2 regions of the Halomonas sp. GD1P12 genome follow, and region 1 is predicted to be linked to the other one. Evidence: riboswitches for the same ligand, from Rfam matches in the RefSeq annotation. Region 1 holds a riboswitch; the other holds the start of a gene.

Evidence for each region. A riboswitch is a leader RNA that binds a small molecule or an ion and turns the genes downstream of it on or off. The one in region 1 is predicted to bind cobalamin.
Region 2: it holds a riboswitch for cobalamin, as region 1 does, so the genes downstream of both, OCT39_RS15755 (ABC transporter substrate-binding protein) here and OCT39_RS06705 (TonB-dependent receptor domain-containing protein) in region 1, are expected to answer to the same signal.

What each region holds. Positions count from the first base shown of each region.
Region 1 covers NZ_CP107007.1:1,439,850-1,443,052, reverse strand. Annotated here, with positions in the region: gene OCT39_RS06705 (TonB-dependent receptor domain-containing protein) at 1-1,237, opposite strand, end outside; cobalamin riboswitch at 1,373-1,578, opposite strand; gene OCT39_RS06700 (bifunctional adenosylcobinamide kinase/adenosylcobinamide-phosphate guanylyltransferase) at 1,599-2,066, opposite strand; gene OCT39_RS06695 (histidine phosphatase family protein) at 2,018-2,662, opposite strand; gene OCT39_RS06690 (adenosylcobinamide-GDP ribazoletransferase) at 2,614-3,203, opposite strand, start outside.
Region 2 covers NZ_CP107007.1:3,423,980-3,427,182, reverse strand. Annotated here, with positions in the region: gene OCT39_RS15760 (FecCD family ABC transporter permease) at 1-787, opposite strand, end outside; gene OCT39_RS15755 (ABC transporter substrate-binding protein) at 787-1,812, opposite strand; cobalamin riboswitch at 1,856-2,046, opposite strand; gene OCT39_RS15750 (DUF2243 domain-containing protein) at 2,140-2,607, shown strand; gene OCT39_RS15745 (cytochrome c oxidase assembly protein) at 2,608-3,203, shown strand, end outside.

The DNA.
Region 1 (3,203 bases):
AAAGCTGGTTATAGGTCGGCGCGTTGAAGGCGGTGCCGACGCTCGCCCGCAGGGTATGGTTCGCGTCGAGGTCGAAGCCGAGCGCCACGCTTCCAGTCACCTCGTCGCCATAGCTTTCGTTGTGATCGAAGCGGGCGCTGGTTTGCAGGGTGAACGGGGCGAAATCGAAAAGCGCTTGGGTGAAGGCGGCGGTGTTGTCGCGGCTCGTCTCGTCGTAATCGACGGTGCTGTCGATGCGGTCTTCGCTCTGCTCGACGCCGGCAATGAACTCGTGAGCCCCCACGGTGAAGGTGTTTTCAAGCCGCGCGGTGCGGATGGTCGTATCGAAGGTGGAGTCGCCGAACTCGTCAACGTTATCGCTTTCGTCGCGGGCCTCGGAAAGTGTCACCCGCGAGCGCCAGGCATCCCCCACCGGAAGCTCGGCATAGACGCCGGCGATCTGCTGGACAAAGTCGTTCTCGCCGCCGTCGTATTCGTTGTTGCCGCGTGCGCGCAGCGCCAGTACGCCGGCCTCGCCCCCGTTATCAAAGGTGTGCGACACCCGGGCGAGTGCCGTGGTGTTGTCATAGCCCTTATCGTCACCGCTTCGGCGCACCGGCACGCCGTCGGTGTTGAAGTGGCTCGCCGCGAAGCTATAGCGGGTGCCGCCCTCTGACCCACTGAGCCCTGCGCTTGCGCGCGCCGTGCCGAAGGAGCCGCCGCCAAACGAAAGCCGGGGCTGCGGGCCGTCGCCCTCCTCCGGGGCGTGGGTGAAGAGCTGTACGACACCGCCGATGGCGTCCGCCCCGTAAAGGCTTCCTTTTGGTCCGCGCACGATTTCGGCGCGCTCAAACAGGCGCGGGTCGAGACTTCCCCAGGCCGCCCCGCCGCTGGTGGCCGAGCGCAGACGAATGCCGTCGATCAGCAGCACGTTCTGGCTGCTGCCGGTACCGCGAAGAAACACGCTCGCATTCTTGCCGAAGCTGCCGTTGCTGGAAACGTCGACCCCGGGCTGGCCACGCAAGAGGTCCGTGACGCTGACAGGATCCTGCCGGCGAAAAGTGGCCTCATCGAGCACGGTGACGGATGAAAGGCTTTGATTCGCGGTGCGCGGGGCAAGGGCCGCGGTTACGACCACCGGGTTGAGCGCCTGCTTCTCCTCGGGAGTGTTCGAAGACACCGTTTGGGCGTGAACGGCCAGCGGCAGTGCGGCGAGCGCAAAGGCGGCAAGCCCCAGGGTGGGTCGCGCGTAGGTCATGATAAGCCCCTTGAGCCGTGCTCACCCGCACGGCCGATTTTTTTATGGCCGCGCGGCGAAGGAGCAAGGGGAAATGCGGGGTCGAGTGCCCCGTATCAGCCCTGAGCACGCCCTCCGCGACTCGGCATTGATGGTAGTGAAACCGTGGTTTTGGGCCGGTCTCCGGGCTGACGAGCAAAAAGGCGAGGCCTTTTTCAAACGGCGGCCTTCCCATGTCGCGTGCGACACAGTGGCGTAGTGGCCGTTGTTGACTCGATTACCGTTGCGGGGGCAGCGCTGGAATGGACACCAGCTTCCCGTTTAACCGACGCAAGGTCGGCACCCAAAAGTGAGCGTAAACTAGCAAGCCGTTAAGGCCAGGTCAATCGCACTCGGCCAGGCTCGCTTGCGCAATGCTGGGCGCGGCCAGGCGCTGCACCAGGCCGTGACGCACGTACCAGACACGCTCGGCGTGGCGCGCGGCGTCCTGGCTGAACCAGCCGTTGAGATCGCGAAGGCGGCGCTCCTCACGCGCCATGGGCACCAGCCCTCGGCCGACCTCGCTCAGGATCAGCACGATCGTGGCGTTGCACGCCTTCGCGGCACGGCAAAGCGCGGCCAGATCCTCGCGCCACTGGGCGCGCAGGCGGTCGCTGTCGGTATCAAAAGCGCCGTCGCGGGCCACCCAGTCGAGCACGCCGTTGATCACCAGCGGCGTGTCGGGAATCAGAATCGAGTGGCAGTCCGCCAGCCGCTGGCCCGGGGCGAGGGTCCACCAGGCGGCGTTTTGAAAGCGCGTTTTTACGGCGTCGCGCTTGCCTGCGCGGGCACCGCCGATGAAAAGCTGCATTGCCACTCTCCTTCTCTAGCGCGATGGGACAGGTTCAGGCGCCGGCCGGTGGCCTGGGTCACCGTGGCCTCCCAGAAATCCACGGTTTCAAAACGCCGTCTCAGTTCACGAATCACACCGCCGTGGGTGACGGCCAGCACGCGCCGGTGGCCCAAAGCGCGCGCGTTGTCGGCAAGCGTCGACAGCCAGCCGTCAAGGCGCGTGCGCAAATCCCCGGCGGATTCGCCGCCGGGGATTTTAAGCTCTCCAACGCTATCAATCCATGCCCTGTAGCCCGGATTGTCCTTGAGTTCGTCGTAAACCTTGCCTTCATACTCGCCGAAATCGAGCTCGCGAAGTCGGGGCTCCAGATAAACGCTCTCAGTCGCAGCGTCGGGCCGGGCCCACTCGAGGGTTTGACGACAGCGGGTCAGATCGCTTGCGTAGATCGCATCGAAGTGCTCATCCTCCAACGCTTTTTTGAGCGCATTGAGCCCCGGCTCGGCGTCGGGAAACAAAAGCGCGATATCACGCTGGCCCTGGTAGCGCCGTTCAAGGTTCCAGGCGGTCACGCCGTGGCGAACCACCACCAGCTCCACATCAAGATCACTAGCCAAAGCTCGACTCCTTCTATTAACGCGCCAATCATGTCGCCGTTGATGCCCTTGAAGGCGCGAAGCACCCCGGCGCGAAACAGCACGGTAAACAAAAGCGCCCCGGCCAGCCAGCCAAGTAAGGGCGGATAAAAAAGCGCCACGCCCAAAAGCGGCACCAGCGAAAGCGCCACGTCCACAGGGGCCAGCGAGCGCTTGAACGCGTAGGCGAGCCCACTGGGTTGGACGCAAGGGCTCAGCACCAGCATGGCGGCGCCGGCAAAGCGGGCAAGCGCCGGCACGATCAAAAACCAGAGCGCGGGCGCGCCGATATCAACCAGCGCCCAGAGCAGCACCGCCTTCCAGGCGAGCAGGAAAAAAAGCGCCAGTATCCCGAAGCTGCCCACCTGCGGGTCCTTCATAATTTCCAAGCGCCGCGCAAGCGGCTGATTGCTGCCAAGGGCATCGGCCAGGTCCATCGCGCCGTCCAGATGCAGGCCGCCGCCGAGCGCCACCCACAGGCTCAAAAGCGCCAGTGCGGCGATGGGCGCCGGCAGCGCTAGCG
Region 2 (3,203 bases), 1.8 Mb from region 1:
CCGTCGCCAGCGCCGCCGTGCCGATCAAAAGCCCCTTCGTTGCCCGCAGATTCACACCGAGCGACGCCGCGCTTTCCGCACCGAAGGCGAAGGCGTCGAGCGAGCGCACGTGTCCAAGCGCCACCGCCAGACTCGCCCCGGCCACCGGCAGCGCCAGCCAGGCGTCCGGCCAGCGCACGCCGGACATATTGCCCAACAGCCAGAACATGATGCCCCGGGCCTGCTCGGCGTTGGCGGAGTGGGCGATGATGAAGGCGGTCAAGGCGTTGAACAGCTGCGCCCCGGCGATACCGGCGAGAATCAGAATGCCCGCGCCGCGCACGCCCTGGCCGCCGCCGGCCAGATGCGCCAGCAGCGCCACGAAGCTGAAGGCGGCAAGTGCCCCGGCGAAGGCGCCCATGGACATCGAGATCATTCCCGCCCCGAGGCCTGCCACGGTCACCGTGACCGCGCCGGTGGAAGCGCCCGCCGAGATGCCCAGCAGGTACGGGTCGGCCAGCGAATTACGTAACAGCGCCTGCAGAATCACCCCGGACACCGCCAGCCCCGCGCCGCAGCAGGCCGCCACGACGGCGCGCGCCAGGCGGTAGTGCCACACGATCGCCTCGTCGAGGGTGGAAAGCGGCCGGTCGATCATGCCAAGCTTGCTCGCCAATACGTTCAGCACGGTAGAGAGCGGGATGCGCGTCTCGCCGATCGAGGCGCCGACCAAAAGCGCCGCGATCAAACAAAGCGGCATCAGCCAGACCCACCGCGCGGAACCTGCGCCGATACGTGTCGCCCCCATCAGGACGACAGATCCATCTCGGCCAGCGCCTCGACCAGCGTCTCGAGGGCGTAGATGCTGCGAATCGACGGATCCATGGCGTGGGCGTCGATCTCGACCAGCCGGTCCTGCTCGACGGCCTCGAGCAGCCGGGTGACCGGATCGTTTTGCAGGAATTCGCGTTTCACAGCGATGTCGTCGGCGGGAAAGCGGCGCCGATCCATGCGCGCGGCAGCGATGAAGGTGGGGTCGGCGCGGGCGATGCTCTCCCAGCCCACCGTCGGCCACTCCTGATCAATACGCACCACGTTGTCGATGCCAAGCGTCGTCATCATCCAGTCCGGCACGCTGTTGACGCCGGCAACGTACGGATCGATCCCCAGGTCCGCCGAGGAGTACCAGAACACCCCGCGCAGTTCGCCCTGCAAATCGAGCGCCTGAGCGGCCTCGATTGCGGCGGTTTCTCGCGCCTGAAGATCGCTCACGGCATTCTCGCCGCGCTCGACGACGTCGAAGATCTCGGCCAGCGTTTCGATACTCTGGTACACCAGCGCCGGGTCAAACAGGCGTTCGCGGGCGCCATCCATGCTCTGATGGTTGTCCTTGCCCACACACTCGGTGGGCAGCGTCCAGAGCGGCACGCCGGCGTCATCGAACATCGCGGGCGTACCCACGACGCCGGCCGGGCCGACCATCCACTCGTAAGCAGAGATCACCAGGTCCGGCTCTTGCGCCAGCACGCTCTCGAAGCTCGGCGCGTTGTCGGACAACCGCTCGACGTCGGCATTCGCCTCGGCAAACGCCTCGAGCACCGGATTGACCCAGAGCGAGGTGCCTGCCACGTGCTCTTCAAGGCCCAGCAGGTAGAGCATTTCCGTCGGCGCCTGGCCGATGGTGACCACGCGCGCCGGCGCTTTTTCCAGGGTGATTTCGTGGCCGCAACTTTCGAGCGTTAGCGGGTAGGCGGTGGCGGCCTGGGCGTGCGGGGGCGCGCCCAGAGAGACGCACAGCCCTGCCAGGGCCAGCGCCGGGGATCGCTTCAACATCATGTACACTCCCGTGCATGATCGGCGCGCGTATGGCGCGGCCTGGTTGTGAGGATGCGTCGGCAGGTCTCCTGACTCACGGGTCGTCGCTAGCTCGCCTTCCCGGACGGATGTCCAGTGGCACGTGTGAGCATCGCTCGCCGCCTACAGTTGCGGGGGCAGTTCCGGTTCGCGCGAAGCGCTTCGGATTCCCTATCAAGTTCCGTACGGAACACCGATGCCGGCCATTCTAGAGAGCGCTGCAGGGTAGGGCAATCACGGCCCGCGCCGCGGTGGCGCTCATCCAATGCCTTGCCTACGCTGATAGCGACATCAGGGAGTTCGGCCATGACGTACGATGCGAACAAACGCGACATCCATGACATCAAGCGCTCGCGCTGGGCGGCGGTGCTGGTCGGCATCGGCGCGATGGCGGCGCTCGATGAGATCGTCTTTCATCAGCTGCTGCAGTGGCACCACTTTTTCGACTTTTCCACCCCCGCTTTCGGCATTCTTTCCGACGGCCTTTTGCACGCCTTCGAGCTCTTGGCAGTGGTGGTCGGCGTGTTTCTTTTGCTGGATCTCTCCCAGCGCGGGCGCTTGAGCGTGGCCTGGGCGAAGGCGGGGTTCTTTCTGGGGATGGGCGGCTTTCAGCTCTTCGACGGCCTCATCAACCACAAGATTTTACGCCTGCACCAGATTCGCTACGGAGTGGACCCGCTGATGTACGACCTGGTCTGGAATGCCTTCGCGGTCGGGTTTCTGCTGATCGGTGCGTGGTTCTGGCGCCGCGCCCGCGTGTTGCCCGCGCGCTGAATGCACGCCGGCCACCCCGCTTCGCCGCTCGACTGGCTGCCGTTTTTACTGGTCGTGCTCGTCACCTGCCAGTATCTGGCGGCGGCCGGGCTTCAGCGGGCGGGTGGGTCTGGCTGGAGCCTCTGGCGCTGCGGCTTTTTCCTTTTTGGCAGCGCACTTCTGGCCATTGCCTTCTGGCCCTTGTTGATGGCCTGGGCGCATGGCGATCTGGTCGGCCATATGACGCTGCACCTTTTGATCGGCATGTTTGCGCCGCTTTTCTGGGTGTTGGCCGCGCCGACGACGCTGCTACTCAAAACGCTGCCCCAGGCGGGCGGGAAATGGATGGTGAGGTTCCTGCACAGCCGTTTCATGCGCCTGGTGACCCACCCGGTCACCGCAACGCTGCTCAACGTGGGCGGCATGTACGTACTTTATCTGACGCCGCTCTACGCCGCCTCGCTGGAAAGCTCCCTACTTCACTACATGATTCACCTGCACTTTCTGCTTGCGGGGTATCTCTTCTGCTGGGCGATCCTCGCCGAGCCCGACACCTCGCCCCACCGGTTAAGCCTGTGCTTTCGTCTGATCGTGCTATTCGCCGCGATCGCCACCCA